Regions from separate parts of the Streptomyces sp. NPDC048612 genome, predicted to be linked through region 3. Evidence: riboswitches for the same ligand, from Rfam matches in the RefSeq annotation. Region 3 holds a riboswitch; each other region holds the start of a gene.
The links. A riboswitch is a leader RNA that binds a small molecule or an ion and turns the genes downstream of it on or off. The one in region 3 is predicted to bind cobalamin.
Positions count from the first base shown of each region.

Region 1: linked by a shared signal. The riboswitch ahead of ACGFN2_RS30700 (cobalamin biosynthesis protein) and the one ahead of ACGFN2_RS12020 (prenyltransferase/squalene oxidase repeat-containing protein) in region 3 are both predicted to bind cobalamin.
Region 2: linked by a shared signal. The riboswitch ahead of cobN (cobaltochelatase subunit CobN) and the one ahead of ACGFN2_RS12020 (prenyltransferase/squalene oxidase repeat-containing protein) in region 3 are both predicted to bind cobalamin.
Region 4: linked by a shared signal. The riboswitch ahead of metE (5-methyltetrahydropteroyltriglutamate--homocysteine S-methyltransferase) and the one ahead of ACGFN2_RS12020 (prenyltransferase/squalene oxidase repeat-containing protein) in region 3 are both predicted to bind cobalamin.

Region 1 is NZ_JBICVV010000027.1:4,498-8,702, forward strand. It holds gene ACGFN2_RS30690 (inorganic phosphate transporter) at 1-1,013, shown strand, start outside; gene ACGFN2_RS30695 (hypothetical protein) at 1,036-1,272, shown strand; cobalamin riboswitch at 1,541-1,690, shown strand; gene ACGFN2_RS30700 (cobalamin biosynthesis protein) at 1,844-2,875, shown strand; gene ACGFN2_RS30705 (cobyric acid synthase) at 2,978-4,205, shown strand, end outside.
Region 2 is NZ_JBICVV010000012.1:199,674-203,878, reverse strand. It holds gene ACGFN2_RS20475 (precorrin-8X methylmutase) at 1-472, opposite strand, end outside; gene ACGFN2_RS20470 (cobalamin biosynthesis protein CobG) at 513-1,961, opposite strand; cobalamin riboswitch at 2,139-2,266, shown strand; gene cobN (cobaltochelatase subunit CobN) at 2,304-4,205, shown strand, end outside.
Region 3 is NZ_JBICVV010000006.1:74,492-78,696, forward strand. It holds gene ACGFN2_RS12010 (aldehyde dehydrogenase) at 1-531, opposite strand, end outside; gene ACGFN2_RS12015 (MBL fold metallo-hydrolase) at 817-1,899, shown strand; cobalamin riboswitch at 2,017-2,178, shown strand; gene ACGFN2_RS12020 (prenyltransferase/squalene oxidase repeat-containing protein) at 2,350-3,651, shown strand; gene ACGFN2_RS12025 (SCO2322 family protein) at 3,651-4,205, shown strand, end outside.
Region 4 is NZ_JBICVV010000001.1:573,816-578,020, forward strand. It holds gene metE (5-methyltetrahydropteroyltriglutamate--homocysteine S-methyltransferase) at 1-2,048, opposite strand, end outside; cobalamin riboswitch at 2,212-2,434, opposite strand; gene ACGFN2_RS02405 (M48 family metallopeptidase) at 2,717-4,205, opposite strand, start outside.

The sequences.
Region 1 (4,205 bases), on a different contig from region 3:
CCGGCCTGGTCGGCGCGATCGTCTGGAACCTGCTGACCTGGCTCGCCGGTCTCCCCTCCAGCTCCTCCCACGCCCTCTTCGGAGGTCTGATCGGCGCGACCCTGGTGTCCGTCGGCACGAACGGCGTACACGGTGACGCCGTCGTGATGAAGGTCCTGATCCCCGCGGTGGCCGCCCCGGTCGTCGCCGGCCTGGCCGCGATGGCGGCGACCCGGCTCACCTACCGGCTGACCCGCAACCGCGACGAGGCGGACACCGCCAAGGGCTACCGCGCGGGCCAGATCGCCTCCGCCGCCCTGGTCTCCCTCGCCCACGGCACCAACGACGCGCAGAAGACGATGGGTGTGATCACGCTCGCGCTGATCACCGGCGGGGTGGTCGCCCCGCACGCCGACCCGCCGCTGTGGGTCATCGCCTCGGCCGGTCTCGCCATCGCGCTCGGCACCTACCTGGGCGGCTGGCGGATCATCCGCACGATGGGCAAGGGCATCACCGACATCCAGCCGCCGCAGGGCTTCGCCGCCCAGACCGGCGCCGCGGCCACCATCCTGGCCTCCTCCCACCTCGGCTTCGCGCTCTCCACCACCCAGGTCTGCTCGGGCTCCGTGATGGGCTCCGGACTGGGCCGCAAGGGCGGCGTGGTGCGCTGGTCCACGGCCGGCCGGATGGTCCTCGCCTGGGGCCTGACGCTGCCGGCCGCCGGTGCGGTCGCGGCGGGTGCCGCGTTCCTGGCCGGACAGGGCGACTGGGGCGTGGCGGCGGTGGCGGTCCTCGGACTCGGCATCTGCGGCGCGATCTGGGCCGCCTCCCGGCGCAAGCCGGTCGACCACACCAACGTCAACGAAGCCCCGGCAGCGGAGCCGGCGGGCGTGGTCACCGCCGCGCTGCGCACCGTCTCCCCGCCCCCGGCCGGCCAGCAGGCCCCGGGAGCAGACGCCCCGGAGACCGCCGACGCACCGGCGGCCGAGGCTCCCACCACCCCGCGCGCCAAGGCCGCGACGGTCACCCGCTAGCTGTCATCACGTAAGGAACTCCATGAGCATCGACTGGGCAGCTCTCGGCCAGGTCTTCGGCGTCACCCTCGGTGTGACGGTCGGGATCGTGGGCCTGTTCACCGTCGGCATCGCCGGTACGTCCCGCAAGACCGGCCACGGGGGTGCGGCGGCCGCGGTCGCCGTACCGGGCACCGGTGCACGGGCCGGCGCGATGGCCGCCTTCGCGCTCTGCGCGGTCGCGGTGGCCTACGGCATCTATCTGATCGTCGCCGGCTGACACAGCCGGACACGACGGACCGGACGAGGCGTCCGGCGGACCGCGGCAGCAGCCGTCGTCCGCCGGGCGCCTCGTCCGTGGGCCGCCCCGGCCGGCGCGCAGCGGACGGTGATGCGGGATCAGAGGGCGTGCGGGCGGCCGCCGATGACGTCGCCGTCGCGCTGTGGTGTGCGCCACAGCGCCTGCCACAGGGCAGCGTCGCAGGTCAAGGGTGAGTTGACGGGCATTCGCGGTGCGTGGTGGACTGCCGGAGCCATTCGGCGACAGCTGAGGAAGTCCGGTGTGAATCCGGCGCGGTCCCGCCACTGTCACCGGGGAGCGTTCCTCCGACGAGGGCCACGGTCCGCCGCGCACACGTGATCGACGTACGCGGGACTGGAAGGCCGGAGGACACGCCGATCCGGGAGCCAGGAGACTCTTGTCGCCGTCACGTCGAGCCAGGGCGCGGACCCTGAGTGAGGACATACCGCCATGCCCGGCTGCCCGTCGAGATCCTCTCTGCCCACCGCCGCAGGGTTCCTTCGAGGCCGGGCGGGACATCACGGACACGCCCTGGCAACGGCCTGATCCGGTGCGCGGCGAACACGCGGGATACGCGTGCGGCGCGGCCCTCGGCTTTCTCACCGACCTGATCGCGGCAGATCCGCGGCGTGGCCATCCGGTGGCCGCGTTCGGCCGGGCGGCGGGCGCCGTCGAGCGCCGGCTGTGGCGCGACCACCGCGGCTACGGGGCGGCGCACGCCGTGCTGTGCGCGGGCGGTGCCGCCGCCGCTGCCGCGCTGCTGCAGCGCGCCGTGCGGGGCTCGGCTTCCGCTTCTTCGCTGTCGCTCCGTGGTGGCGCCGGGGTCGCGCTGACCGCGGCGACGGTCTGGGCCGTGCTGGGCGGCACCTCGCTGGGCCGGGAGGCGCGGGCCGTCGGCGGGGCGCTGGCAGCGGGTGACCTGGACGTGGCGCGGGAGCGGCTGCCGCATCTGTGCGGGCGCGATCCGCAAGTGCTGGACGGGCCGCAGATGGCCCGTGCGGTGGTGGAGTCGGTCGCCGAGAACACCTCCGACGCGGTGGTGGGCGCCCTGGTGTGGGGCGCGCTGGGCGGGGTGCCCGGCCTGGTGGCGTTCCGGGCGGTGAACACCCTGGACGCGATGGTGGGCCACAAGTCGGCGCGCTACCGCCGTTTCGGCTGGGCCGCGGCCCGGCTCGACGATCTCGCCGGCTGGCCCGGCTCCCGCCTGACCGCCGCGCTGACCGTGCTCGCGGGCCCCGACCGGCGCGGTGCGCTGCGGGCCTGGCGGGCGGACGGCGCTGCGCACCCGAGCCCCAACGCGGGCCCGGTGGAGGCGTCGTTCGCGGGCGCGCTGGGCGTACGGCTGGGCGGCACGCTGGCGTACGGCGGGCGGGTGGAGCACCGTCCGGTGCTCAACGGCGCGGCGCCGCCGGTGGCGGTGGACGACATCGGGCGGGCGGTGCGGCTCTCCCGCCGGGTGAGCGCGCTGGCGCTGGTGACGACGGTGGCGGCGCGCGTGGCGGGCGGCGCTGCGCGGGCGGCGGTGGCTCGGGGAGCCGGGGGGCGCGGGCGTGGGCGTGGGCGTGGGGCGGGTCCGGTATGAGGCCGTCCGTTTTTTCCCCGCCGCCCACCCCCCTTCGGGGGGTGGGCGGGTGTAGTGACCCGAAGCTCAGGAGGAGGACCCGGTGAACGGGAGGAGGACCCGGTGAACGGGCGGTGGAAGGCAGCCGGCGGGGCGGTCGGCGGTGGTTCGGGCGGGGCCCTCGGCGGTGGCTTGTTGGTGGCCGGGACGACGTCCGACGCCGGCAAGAGCGTGGTGACGGCGGGCATCTGCCGCTGGCTGGTCCGGCAGGGCGTCAAGGTGGCGCCCTTCAAGGCACAGAACATGTCGCTGAACTCGTTCGTCACCCGCGAGGGCGCGGAGATCGGGCGGGCCCAGGCGATGCAGGCCGCCGCGGCGCGGGTGGAGCCGACCGCGCTGATGAACCCGGTGCTGCTCAAGCCGGGCAGCGACCGCAGCAGCCAGGTGGTGCTGCTGGGGAAGCCGGTGGGCGAGCTGAGCGCCCGCGGCTACCACGCGGGCAGGCAGGAGCAGTTGCTCGGCACGGTCACGGACTGCCTCCAGGAGCTGCGGCGCACCCATGACGCGGTGATCTGTGAGGGTGCCGGCAGCCCCGCCGAGATCAATCTGCGGCGTACCGACATCGTGAACATGGGTATCGCACGGGCCGCCCGCATCCCGGTGGTCGTGGTCGGTGACATCGACCGCGGCGGGGTGTTCGCCTCGTTCTTCGGCACCACCGCGCTGCTGTCCGAGGAGGACCAGGCGCTGGTCGCGGGCTATTTGGTCAACAAGTTCCGGGGCGATGTGACGCTGCTGGAGCCGGGGCTGGAGATGCTGCGCGGCCTCACGGGGCGGCGGACGCTGGGCGTGCTGCCGTTCGCGCACGGGCTCGGCATCGACGAGGAGGACGGCCTGCGGGTGTCGCTGCGCGGCGCGGTGCGCGAGAGCGTGGTGGCCCCGCCGCACGGGGCGGATGTGCTGCGGGTGGCGGTCTGTGCCGTACCGCTGATGTCGAACTTCACGGATGTGGACGCGCTGGCCGCCGAACCGGGCGTGGTGGTGCGGTTCGTGGACCGCGCCGAGGAGCTGGCCGACGCGGACCTGGTGGTGCTGCCGGGGACCCGGGGCACGGTCCGGGCGCTGGCCTGGCTGCGGGAGCGCGGGCTGGCGGACGCGGTCGCCCGGCGGGCCGCCGAGGGCCGCCCGGTGCTGGGCATCTGCGGCGGCTTCCAGATGCTGGGCGAGCGCATCGAGGACGAGGTCGAGTCGAAGGCGGGCGTGGTCGACGGGCTGGGGCTGCTGCCCGTACGGGTGCGGTTCGCGGCGGAGAAGACGCTGGCGCGGCCGGTCGGTACGGCGCTGGGCGAGC
Region 2 (4,205 bases), on a different contig from region 3:
GCGCGGTGGGGGCGTTGCCGAACGCGACCACGGCCCCTTCCATCCGGTCCCGCCACAGCTCCAGGGCGGCGGCGCTGCGGGTCGTCCCCATCGTGGCGGCGAGGTCAGGGACCGATGGGTCGGTGAGGGTGCACAGGACCTCGTTGCCGGCCGGCAGCCGCTTCCGGGTGACGCCGCTGGCCACCATGTTGGCGTCGCAGAGGATCGGCGCACCGGCGTGCAGCGCCGCGCGGCCGCGGGCCACGACCTCGGGGGTGAAGGCCAGGTCGCGTACCAGGTCGACCATGCCGCAGGCGTGGATCATCCGGACCGCGACCCGGCTGACGTCGGCGGGCAGGCCGGCGAGGTCCGCCTCGGCGCGGATGGTGGCGAAGGACTGGCGGTAGATCGCCGCACCGTCCTTCTCGTAGTCGAACGCGGTCACTGTGGCCTCGGTGTTGTCGGGTACGGGGCGGTGGTGGAGGTGGGGCATGGAGCTGAGGTGGGGCATGGAGCCGTGGGTCGGGGGCGGTTCATGAGGTGGCGGGGGACGGAGCAGCGGAGGGTGCCGCCGGCGGTGCGGGGTGCGGGGCGGGCGCGGTCTCCGGCCGTACGACCGAGACCCGGTAGCCCTCCGCCGTCGCCAGCACGTCGACCCAGGCGCCGTGCGGATGGCCGCAGCGGCGTTCGCAGCCGGACCAGTACACGGGGAGGTGCCGGAGAGCGGCGTCGGCCGGTTCCGGTTCGCCGGGGCCGGGGCGGGCGGCGGAGACGGGGCCGGGGCCGGGCACGGGGGTGCCCGCCGTGACCGCGGCCGTCGCGTCCGCCCGTACGTCGGTACGGGACTTGGCGCAGCCGGGGCGGCCGGTGCAGGCGCCGATGCGGTGCCAGGGGGAGTCCGGGGCGGTGACCAGCCCGGCGGCGGACAGCTCACGCAGGCGGGCGGCCGCCGTCGCGGCGGACAGCCCCGGGACGACGATGCCGCGCCAGGGCGTGAGGCGGAGCGCGCCCGCACCGTCCTCGGCGGCGATGGCGGTCAGCAGCCGCCACTGTGCGACCGACAGCCGCCCCAGCGGCGCGAGCACGGAGAGCGCGCGGGCCCCGTCGCGGCCCTCGACGACGCCGGGAGCGGAGGAGTCGGCGGCCGCGGTGTGCGTCCCCGCCGCGGTCCCGGCCACCAGCACCGCCCCGATACCGGCCGCGTGCAGCCGGTCCGCGACGGTGCGGGCGGTCAGGCCGTGGCCGTCCGGGAGTTCACGTATCCGCCAGGCGCCGCTGCCGCTCGATCCGGCGGCGGTCAGGAAGGCCTCGGCGGCGGTGAGCGCGGCGCGCGGGGCGTCCGGGCCGGCGATCCGCAGCGCGTCCGGATCGTCGCCGACCCGGAGCAGGGCGGTGGCTCCGGACCCGGCCGGGCGCCCGGCGCCGGACGCGTCCTCGTGTGCCGTCGGCGCCCCGGGCCCGGCCGCTTCTGCGACCAAGCTCACATCGCCGCCGAGCGCCGCCACATCGCCCCGCCCGTCGTCCAGGACGAAGAGGAAGCGCCCCGACAGCGCGGTCGCGGACTCGCTCGCGCAGAGCAGTCCGTCCAGCTCACGGGCCCACAACCGCACGTCAGCGGCGGTGTGCCGGTCCAGTCCGGCGAGCGGGGAGGCGAGGATGTTGCGGATGCGTTCGTGGCGCTCGGAGGGCAGCAGACCGGCGTCGCGCAGCAGCGCGGCGAGCTGTCCCCCGCAGCTCTCCGGGAGGCCGCGGAGTTCCGCGTTGCCGCGGGAGGTGAGCGAGAGCCGGCCGTCGCCGAGCCGGCCGGCGGCATCGGCCAGCGTCTCCGCCTGACGCACCGTCAAATCTCCGGCGGGCAACCGCACTCGGGCGAGGTGACCGTCGGCGGCGGAGTGCAGCCGCAGCGCTCCCGGGCAGGCGTCACCGCGGTCCCGTATGGGCGGTTCGGCGCCTTGGGGCCGTAGCGAGGGGGAGGGCGGCATGGCCGCGAGCATACCCACGGAGGCGGGTGACCCATCCGGGCCGGAGCCGGCCGGGCACCCGGCCCGGACACGGGTACCGGGGGCGCGCCCCCGTCGCCGCGGGGCCGGTCCGGAGGCCCGCTTACCTCGCTCGGCCGCAGCCCTTACTATGCAGGTCGGTGGGTCGGACGGCCCACCGACGCCAGCGACGGCGCAGGGCCCTACGGCCTTGGGGAGGAAGCCCGGTGAAAATCCGGCGCGGTCCCGCCACTGTGAGCCCGGCAGACGCCGGGTGAGCCAGGAACTCCTGCCGTCCCTACGACCACCCGGGGCGCGGATACCCCGAGGAAGGCCTGCGCTCGCATGCTTCTGCTGCTGTCGACCTCCGACACCGACCTGCTCAGCGCCCGCGCGGCCACGGGCCCCGTGCCGTACCGGCTCGCCAACCCTGCGCGGCTCGACGTCGCCGAACTCCCCGCGCTGCTGGAGGGCACCGACCTCGTCGTCGTACGCCTCCTCGGCGGCATCCGGGCCTGGGAGGAAGGGCTGGAGGTGCTGCTCGCCGAGGACCAGCACCGGCCGGTCGTCGTGCTCACCGGTGAACAGGCCCCCGACGCCCAGCTCATGGAGCAGTCGACGGTCCCGGTCGGCATCGCGGCCGAGGCGCACGCCTACCTCGCGCACGGCGGCCCCGCCAACCTCGACCAGCTCGCCCGCTTCCTCTCCGACACGGTGCTGCTGACCGGCCACGGCTTCGAGCCGCCGGAGCCCGCCCCGTCCTGGGGCCCGCTGGACTGGGAAGGCCGCAACGAGAGCGGCCCGCTGGTCGCCGTGCTCTACTACCGCGCCCACCACATGAGCGGCAACACCGCCTTCGTACGGACCCTGTGCGAGCAGATCGAGACGGCCGGCGGACGCGCCCGGCCGCTGTTCGTCGCCTCCCTCCGGGCCCCCGAGCCGGAGCTGATCGAGGCGCTGGGGAGTGCCGACGCCCTGGTCACCACGGTCCTCGCGGCGGGCGGCAGCAAGCCGGCCGACGCCTCCGCCGGGGGCGACGACGAGTCCTGGGACGCGGGCGCGCTGGCCGCCCTGGACGTCCCGATCCTGCAGGCCCTGTGCCTGACCGGGCCGCGCAGCGCCTGGGAGGAGAACGACGAGGGGCTGTCGCCGCTGGACGCCGCCTCGCAGATCGCGGTGCCCGAGTTCGACGGCCGGCTGATCACCGTGCCGTTCTCCTTCAAGGAGGTCGACGAGGACGGGCTGCCGGTCTACGTCGCCGACCCCGAGCGCGCCGCCCGGGTCGCCGGGATCGCCGTCCGGCACGCCCGGCTGCGCCACATCCCGGCCGCGGAGAAGCGCCTCGCGCTGGTGCTGTCCGCCTACCCGACCAAGCACTCCCGGATCGGCAACGCGGTCGGCCTGGACACCCCGGCCAGTGCCGTGGCGCTGCTGCGCCGACTCCGGGCGGACGGCTACGACTTCGGCGACGAGAGCGCCGAGCCGGTCCCGGGCCTGGAGTCCGGCGACGGGGACGAGCTGATCTACGCCCTCATCGAGGCCGGCGGCCACGACCAGGAGTGGCTCACCGAGGAGCAGCTCGCCCGCAACCCGGTCCGTATCCCGGCCGCCGACTACAAGCGCTGGTACGCCACGCTGCCGCAGGAGCTGCGGGACTCCGTCGAGGAGCACTGGGGGCCGCCGCCCGGCGAGATGTTCGTCGACCGCAGCCGCAACCCCGACGGCGACATCGTGCTGGCCGCGCTGCGCCGCGGCAATCTGCTGGTCCTCATCCAGCCGCCGCGCGGCTTCGGCGAGAACCCGATCGCGATCTACCACGACCCCGATCTGCCGCCCTCGCACCACTACTTGGCGGCGTACCGCTGGATCGCGGCCTCCGCCGAGGACGGTGGCTTCGGCGCGGACGCCATGGTTCACCTGGGCAAGCACGGCAACCTGGAGTGGCTGCCCGGCAAGAACGCGGGGCTGTCCGCGGCCTGCGGCCCGGACGCCGCGCTCGGTGACCTGCCGCTCGTCTACCCCTTCCTGGTCAACGACCCGGGCGAGGGCACCCAGGCCAAGCGCCGGGTGCACGCCACCCTCGTCGACCACCTCGTCCCGCCGATGGCCCGCGCCGAGTCCTACGGCGACATCGCGCGCCTGGAGCAGCTCCTCGACGAGTACGCGTCGATCTCCGCGATGGACCCGGCGAAGCTGCCCGCCATCCGCGCCCAGATCTGGACGCTGATCCAGGCCGCCAAGCTCGAC
Region 3 (4,205 bases):
CACCACCGAGCAGCCGGCCAGCAGCGCGGGCGCGAGCTTGGCGGCGGCGGTGAACTGCGGGACGTTCCACGGCACCACGGCGGCCACCACCCCGGCCGGCTCCCGGCGCACCAGCAGCGGCCCCAGCACCCCGCTGCGCCGCTCCTCGAACGGGAAGTCGCGGGCCACCGTGAGCGCCGCGTCCCACACCAGCATCGCGGCCAGCGACTGCACCATGACGCCGGAGGTGAACGGGGTGCCGTTCTCCGCGCTGATGACCTTGGCGATCTCCTCGCTGCGGGCCGCGAAGGCGTCCTTGATCCGGGTCACCACCGCGATCCGGTCCGCCAGCGGGGCGTTCGCCCACACCCCGGACGCGAAGGACGTACGGGCCGCGGTCACCGCACGGTCGACATCGGCCCGCGCGGCGTGCGGGACCCGGCCGATGACCTGTTCGGTGTGGGGTGAGACGACCTCGATCGTGTCCCGGCCGGCCGGATCGGCCCACTCACCGCCTATGTAGAGCTTGCCGTGCTCGACGAGGTCGCTCATCGCTGCCGCCTCCCGCGGGTGGGCCGCCCGTCCGGCGTGCCCTGCCGGTTCCCTGTGGTTGCTGCTGTGCCTCGGAACGCGCTTGCTGACGGTGCTTCGGTGCGGATGCGGCGCAGCCCGCTGCACCGCATCAGGAACTGATACCAGTTCTAGTTGGAGGAGTCCACGGGGCCGCGCTCATCTCAACTCCCCTGAGCGCACGGGGAACTTCAAGCCATCCTGAAACCAGTTCTAGTTATAGTGAGGCCGGGTACCGGGTGTATGCCGCACCGGAAGGGGACCGGGATGACCGCGCAGGTGACCGACCACAAGGGCGGGGTGTGGAGCATCGCCGTCCCCATCCCGGACAACCCGCTCGGCCACACCCTCGTCCACCTCCTGGAGACCGACCGCGGCCCGGTGCTCGTCGACACCGGATGGGACGATCCGGACTCCTGGGACACCCTCGTCGCCGGCGTCACCGCCTGCGGGTTCGCCCTCACCGACCTGCACGGCGTCCTGATCACCCACCATCACCCCGACCACCACGGGCTGTCCGCGAAGGTCCGGGAGGCCTCCGGCGCCTGGATCGCGATGCACGCCGCCGACACCGCGGTGGTCCGCCGCACCCGCGAGGCCGAACCGGCCCAGTGGCTCGACTACCTGCTCGCCAGACTCACGGCGGCGGGCGCACCGGACGAGCATCTGGTACCCCTGCGGAAGGCGCGCGCCACCGGGGGCGGGCGGAAGCTGCCCGGACTGCGGGCCGCGCTGCCGGACCGCGGTATCGACCCCGGCGAACTGCTCGACCTGCCGGGCCGCCGGGTGCGCGCCATCTGGACGCCCGGCCACACCCCCGGCCATGTGTGTCTCCACCTGGAGGAGGCACACCCCTCGGCGCGGGCCCCCGGTTTCGGCCGACTGTTCTCCGGCGACCACCTCCTGCCCGGCATCACGCCGCACATCGGCCTGTACGAGGCCCCGGACAGTGCAGGGGCTCCGCCCGGCCCGCACGGCGCGGCGAACGCGGCGGAGGGCACCGACCCGCTCGGCGACTACCTCGACTCCCTCGAACGCGTCGGCCGGCTCGGCCCCGCCGAGGTGCTGCCCGCCCACCAGCACGCCTTCACCGACGCCGGGGGCCGGGTGCGCGCGCTGATCGCCCACCACCAGGAGCGGCTGGACCGGCTGCGGGCCCTGCTCCGGGAACCGCGCACCGTCTGGGAGCTCGCCGTGGCCATGGAGTGGAACCGGCCCTGGGAGCAGATCCCTTACGGGTCCCGCAACATCGCCGTCTCGGAGGCCGAGGCACATCTGCGCCGGCTGGTGAAGCTGGGGCACGCGGAGCCGGTGCCGGGGAGCGGTCCGGTGCGGTACCGGGCGGTGTGAGGGCGGGCGGGCCGGCCCGGCGTCTGGGGTGGCGTTCCGGGCGGCCTCCGCTCCGGTCCCCGGCTCGCGCCCTCAGGTGCGGCTCGTACGTGCGAGCGAGTGCCCTGCGGGTGCCGGTTAAGGTGTGCGGGACAACTTCATCCGTACCCGATCGGGGGAAGCCGGTGGAAATCCGGCGCTGACCCGCAACCGTGAGGACGGCCCGTCCGTACCGCGCCGGCTGGACCGGCAGGGACAGCCGTACGAGCCGGAGCACCCGAGGGGGCACGACCAAGGCTCCCGCCACCGGAAACGTCCGCCACTGGGACGGCCCGGTGCGCGGCACCGTCGAGGTATACGGAGCTGAGCCCGGTGCCACCGCGCCCGTGATCCCCAGGGATCGGTGCGCGGGCGGCCGGCCGAGCGTGGCTGCGTAGATCGCCGCGACCCGACCCGAGAGGCACCGACCCGATGGCCCCCATGGCTTCCATGGCTCACCAGGCCCCCCTGACGCACCCCGTCGCCCTCCTGGCGCGCCGCGCCGCCACGGCGCTGGCCGCCGCGGTGGTGCTGGGCGCGGCCGCTGCCCCCGCCGCGTATGCCGACGCCGCCCCGTCCGCGTCCCCGAAGAAGCTGCCGGACGGCCTGTACGGCAGCAAGGACCCCCAGTACGACGGGGTCTGGCGGCAGTCGCTGGCGCTGCTGGCGCAGGACACGGTGGGGCTGCGGCCCGCGGGGTCCGCCGTGCGCTGGCTGGTCGAGCAGCAGTGCGCCGACGGCTCGTTCAGCGCCTTCCGTGCCGACCCCGGCAAGGCCTGTGACGCCAAGACCATGCGGGACACCAACCAGACGGCCGCCGCGGTGCAGGCGCTGGCCGCACTCGGCGGGCAGAGCGACACCGTGCGCAAGGCCGTGGGCTGGCTGAAGTCGGTGCAGAACGACGACGGCGGCTGGAGCTCGGTGCCCGGCTCGGCCAGCGACGCCAACTCCACGTCCGTGGTCATCGGCGCGCTCGCGGCGGCGGGCGAGAAGCCGCGGTCCGTGACGTCGAAGAAGGGCGGCAAGTCCCCTGACGACGGGCTGCTCACCTTCCAGCTGGGCTGCGACGCGAAGGAGGGCGAGCGCGGCGCGTTCACCTTCCAGCTCAAGGGCGCCGCCCCGAACGCCGACGCCACCGCGGCCGCCGCGACCGGAGCGCTCGGCAAGGGCTTCGTCGTCGCGCCCGCCGACGGCCGGGCGAACACCCCGGTCAAGCCGCTGGACTGCAAGGACGCCGGCAAGAAGACGGGCAAGGGCGACCTGTCGCAGGCCGCTGAGGGCGGCGCCGCCTATCTCGTCGCGCAGCTCGACAAGAACGGGCAGCATCTGCTGTCCGCGATGCCGGGCGCCGAGAAGCAGCCCGACGTCGGCAACACCGCGGACGCCGTGGTGGCACTGGCGGCCGGTGGCCACGGTGCCGCCGCCGCGAAGCCGCTGAAGTGGCTGGAGAAGAACGCGGCGGACTGGGCCGGGCAGAGCGGGCCCGCCGCGTACGCGCAGCTGGTGCTGGCCGCGCACGCCACCGGTACCGACCCGCGGTCCTTCGGCGGCACCGACCTGGTGGCCGCGCTCAACGCCACCGGCCCCAAGCCGGCCGCCGCACCGGCGAAGGACGACAAGGACGGTGACTCCTCGGGCGGCGGCTCCGGCATCTGGTGGATCATCGGCGTCGGTCTCGCCATCGGTGCCGGCATCGGTTTCCTGCTGAGCGGCCGGAAGAAGAACCAGCTCTGATGCGCGGCACCAGGATGGCCGCGGCGCTGCTGCTGGCCGGTACGGTCACCGGCCTGGCCGCCGGGCCCGCGCAGGCGCAGGAGTACCGCTACTGGTCGTTCTGGGACGGCAAGGGCGGCTCCTGGGCGTACGCCACCCAGGGGCCGGCCACGCTGCGGCCGGCCGACGGCGCGGTCGCGGGCTTCCGCTTCACCGTCGGCGCCGACTCCGCGGGGGCCGGAAAGCCGCGCGCGGCCGCCGACTTCGAGGCGATCTGCCACGGCACCCCGGCCAAGGACGGCCGCAAGCGGATCGGCGTCGTCCTGGACTTCGGCACCGCGGCGGAGGCGCCCGGCGGCGAGCGGCCGCCGAAGGCCAGGACGGAGTGTGCGCGGGTGCCGGAGGACGCCTCGGCGGGCGAGGCGCTGGCGGCGGTCGCCCGGCCGCTGCGCTATGACGCCAACGCCCTGCTGTGCGCCATCGCCGGCTATCCGAAGGCGGGGTGCGCGGAGTCGGTGAGCGGGTCGAAGGGCTCCGGGTCCTCGGCCGCGCCGGCGGGGGCGGCGGACCGGGAC
Region 4 (4,205 bases), on a different contig from region 3:
CGGGCGGCCTCCAGGCTGATGACGTCCGCGTCCAGGTCGTCGATGGCCTGCACGATGTCGCCGAACTCCGCGTAGCACATGTGCGTGTGGATCTGGGTGCGGTCCTGCACCCCGCCGGTGGAGAGGCGGAACGCCTCGGTGGCCCAGGCCAGGTACGCGGCGTGGCCGGTGGCCCGCAGCGGCAGCGTCTCGCGCAGCGCGGGCTCGTCGACCTGGATGACCGAAGTGCCCGCCGCCTCCAGGGCGTTGACCTCGTCGCGCAGGGCGAGCGCCACCTGGCGGGCGGTGTCCCCGAGCGGCTGGTCGTCGCGGACGAAGGACCAGGCGAGCATGGTGACCGGCCCGGTGAGCATGCCCTTGACGGGGCGCCCGGTCTGCGACTGGGCGAAGGAGGTCCAGCGCACCGTCATCGGCTCGGGCCGGGAGATGTCACCCGCCAGGACCGGCGGGCGGACGTAGCGGGTGCCGTAGGACTGCACCCAGCCGTGCCGGGTGGCGAGGTAGCCGGTGAGCTGCTCGGCGAAGTACTGGACCATGTCGTTGCGCTCGGGCTCACCGTGCACCAGGACGTCCAGACCGGCCTCCTCCTGGAAGGCGAGGACCTCACGGATCTCGGCCTTGATGCGCTCCTCGTAGCCCGCGGTGTCCAGGCGTCCGGCCCGCAGGTCGGCGCGGGCGGCGCGCAGTTCGGCGGTCTGCGGGAAGGAGCCGATGGTGGTGGTCGGCAGCAGCGGCAGGCCGAGGTGCGCACGCTGGGCCGTGGCGCGCTCGGCGTACGGCTGCGCACGGCGGCCGTCGGCGTCGGTGACGGCGGCGGCCCGCGCACGGACGGCCGGGTCATGGGTGAGGGCGGAGCCGGCCCGGGAGGCCAGGTCGGCGCGGTTCGCGGCGAGTTCGGCGGCGATGGCGCCGGTGCCCCGCGTCAGGCCCCGGGCCAGGGTCACCAGCTCCGCGGTCTTCTGCTTGGCGAAGGCCAGCCAGCGCACGATCTGCGGGTCGATGTCGCGCTCGGCGGCGGCGTCCAGCGGCACGTGCAGCAGCGAGCAGGAAGCGGCCACATCGACCCGTTCGGCCAGGCCGAGCAGGGTGCCGAGGGTGGCCAGCGACTTCTCCAGGTCGTTGATCCAGATGTTGCGGCCGTTGACCACGCCCGCCACCAGGCGCTTGCCGGGCAGCCCGCCGACCGCCGCCAGCGCGTCGAGGTTGGCCGCTGCCGCGTCGGTGAAGTCGAGCGCCAGACCCTCCACCGGGGCCTTGGCCAGGACGGGCAGCGCGTCGCCGAGCCGGTCGAAGTACGAGGCGACCAGGAGCTGCGGGCGGTCGGTGAGGGCGCCCAGATCGCGGTAGGCGCGCGCGGCGGCGTTGAGTTCGGCCGGGCTGCGGTCCTGGACGAGGGCGGGCTCGTCGAGCTGCACCCACCCGGCTCCGGCGGCGCGCAGATCGGCGAGCACCTCTGCGTAGACCGGCAGCAGCCGGTCCAGGAGCGTCAGCGGCTCGAAGTCGGCGGCCACGCCGGGGGCGGGCTTCGACAACAGGAGGTAGGTGACCGGTCCGACGAGCACCGGCCGGGCGGTGAGACCGAGGGCGAGGGCCTCCCCGAGCTCGGCGACCTGCTTGCCGGAGTCGGCGGTGAAGACGGTGTCCGGCCCCAGCTCGGGCACCAGGTAGTGGTAGTTGGTGTCGAACCACTTGGTCATCTCCAGCGGCGCCACGTCCTGGGTGCCGCGCGCCATCGCGAAGTAGCCGTCGAGGGCGTCGGCCGCGACGGCGGCGCGGTGGCGGTCCGGGACCGCACCGACCATGACGCTGGTGTCCAGCACATGGTCGTAGTACGAGAAGTCACCGGTGGGCACTTCGTGGAGGCCGGCGCCGGCCAGCTGCTGCCAGTGGGAACGGCGGAGGGTGCGGGCGGTCTCCTGGAGCGCGTCGGCGCCGACCGTGCCCTTCCAGTAGCCCTCGACGGCCTTCTTCAGTTCGCGGTGCTGTCCCTGGCGGGGGTAGCCGTACACGGTGGCCCGTGCTGCCGCGGCTGCGGGCTTCGCTGTCACGGAATTCTCCTTCGCGAATACGTGTCATGGTCCCGGGGACGGAACGAGGTACGCGAAGGGGTGACGGACACCCGGCGGAAGCACGGTGCGTCTGCCACGCACGGGACCGCCTGGTGAGAACGCCGACCTGCCCTCGAGGTCACCGGGATGTCCGTGCACGCGGGGGCGCACACGGGCAACGGGCAGGTCTTCGGACTCGCGGGCGCGCCTGCCGGAGACCTCCGGCGGGCACCTACTGGCCGTCGCTTCCCGGACGCGTGATCCAGTGCGTATGACGGCGTTCGTTCCCACTCACCGCTGCGGGGCAGTCCCGGATTCCCACCGGGTTCCCTCTTACGACGCGGCCCGTCTGGCGGACGGGGCGAACCTGTTGCCCGGCCAGCGTAGAACGCCGCCCCCGTATCGGACACCTCTGACCACATACCGGAATGTGACATGAGACACCGGGGAGTGAAGGCCGGCAACTCCCTCGCCAGGGCGACCCGTTCGGCCCTCACCTGGAAACGGGGCGGCCGGCACCTGCGCGCCGGGCCGCGGGGCAGGCGGGAGTTTGACGACAGGTCCTAGTGGAACTGCTCCTCCTCGGTGGAGCCGGTTCGTGCCGTATCCGGTGGCGGGGCGGGAGGTCTGAGGGCCCGATGCCCGTACGGCGAGGTGAAATACGGCTCCTAATCCGCCACCCCGCCGCCGGACCGGCTGTTCGGATCGGGGGCCCCGAAGTGCCGGAAGCGCCATCGGACTTCGTCCAGTTCGTACCGGGCCGTGCGCAGGGCGAGGATGCCGCGTCCGAACAGATCGACGTCATCCTTCTCCAGCGCCTGGCGGCACTGTGAGCCGCCCTGCACGGCGAGTGTGGCGGCCCTGCGCCAGTGCTTCCGGGCGGTCGGTTCCGGGACGGGCGCGACGGCGAGGGCCCGGCGGCCGTGGGCGATCCAGCGGTCGCACAAGGGGCGGAAGAGCGCCGGGTCGAGCCCTCCCGTTCCCTGACCGGCCTTTGCCAGCGCGGAGCCCGTGGCGTTGACGTCTCCCGCGAAGTCCCGTTGCATGGCCAGGCCTCCGCTCAGCTGCCAGATGACCAGGCGCTGTCGAGTCGTCATGCGGGAACCCTTCTCGCCGGAGGGCGGCCCGGGGTCCGGCTCGTGTGAGCGGGGGAAAGCGGCCGACAGCATCTCGTTCGAGCGCGCCGTCTGCTGCCACCAGCCGGAGCACAGGGTGAGTGCGAACGCACAGGTCAGGGCCAGGTAGGCGCGTCGCCACCAGATGCGGTTCGTCGTCGCAGGCGGCCGGTGGGGCGCGGATGTCCCTGGCTCACCTCCTCGCCTCCAGTGCCAGGCGGCGGCCACCACGGTGAGCGCGCTCACCGCACAGATGCCGAGGGCGATGAGGCTCGGTACGACGAGGACGTGGAGGATCTGCCAGCTCTTCTCGGGCCGCCAGCCGCAGGTTTCGGCCAGGACGCCGAGTGGCGGTACGCAGCCGTCCGCGCCGGTGAGGGCGAACGCTGTCACGAGCCCGGTCAGCGAGGTGACTCCCGCGGCGCTCATGGTGATCAGCGCACGGTTGCGCACGGGGTGCCCGCGCCGCCCCACGATGACGTATGCCACCGCTGCGGCTGTGGCCACGGCGAGGACCAGCGCGCAGGCGATCGAGAGCTGGGAGTCCTGAAACCACTGGAACCACAGCCGGGATGAGGAGTGCCGGTCGGCTGGTTGCCGGGCATGGAGCCATGCCCGTGCGAGCGCCACGGCCAGGACGCCCCATGCCCCGCAGCCCGCCACCAGGGCCAGGACCGGGCCGTTGCGCGTGGGCCGGGATGCGGGTACGTCCGTGTGCGATACCGGCGAGCGGGGCCTGACCGCCTGCTCGCTGCCACGTCCACGGAGCGCTGCCCGGACCACGATCCCGGCCGGGGCGACGATCGTCACCGCAAAGAAGCCCACGGCCAGCGAGAACGACCCCACAAAGCGCATCTGCGCCCACGCCGTGGCGGGCCGCCAGCCACATGCGGACTCCATGACCGACAGCTGCGGGGCGCAGCCCTCGGTGGCGCCCAGGGCGAAGGCACCGACCAGCCCCAGCAGCAGCGCGCCGGCTGCCGCGACGAGGGCCGCCGGCAGCCGGCACCTGGGCGCCTGGACACAGACCACGATGGCGGTC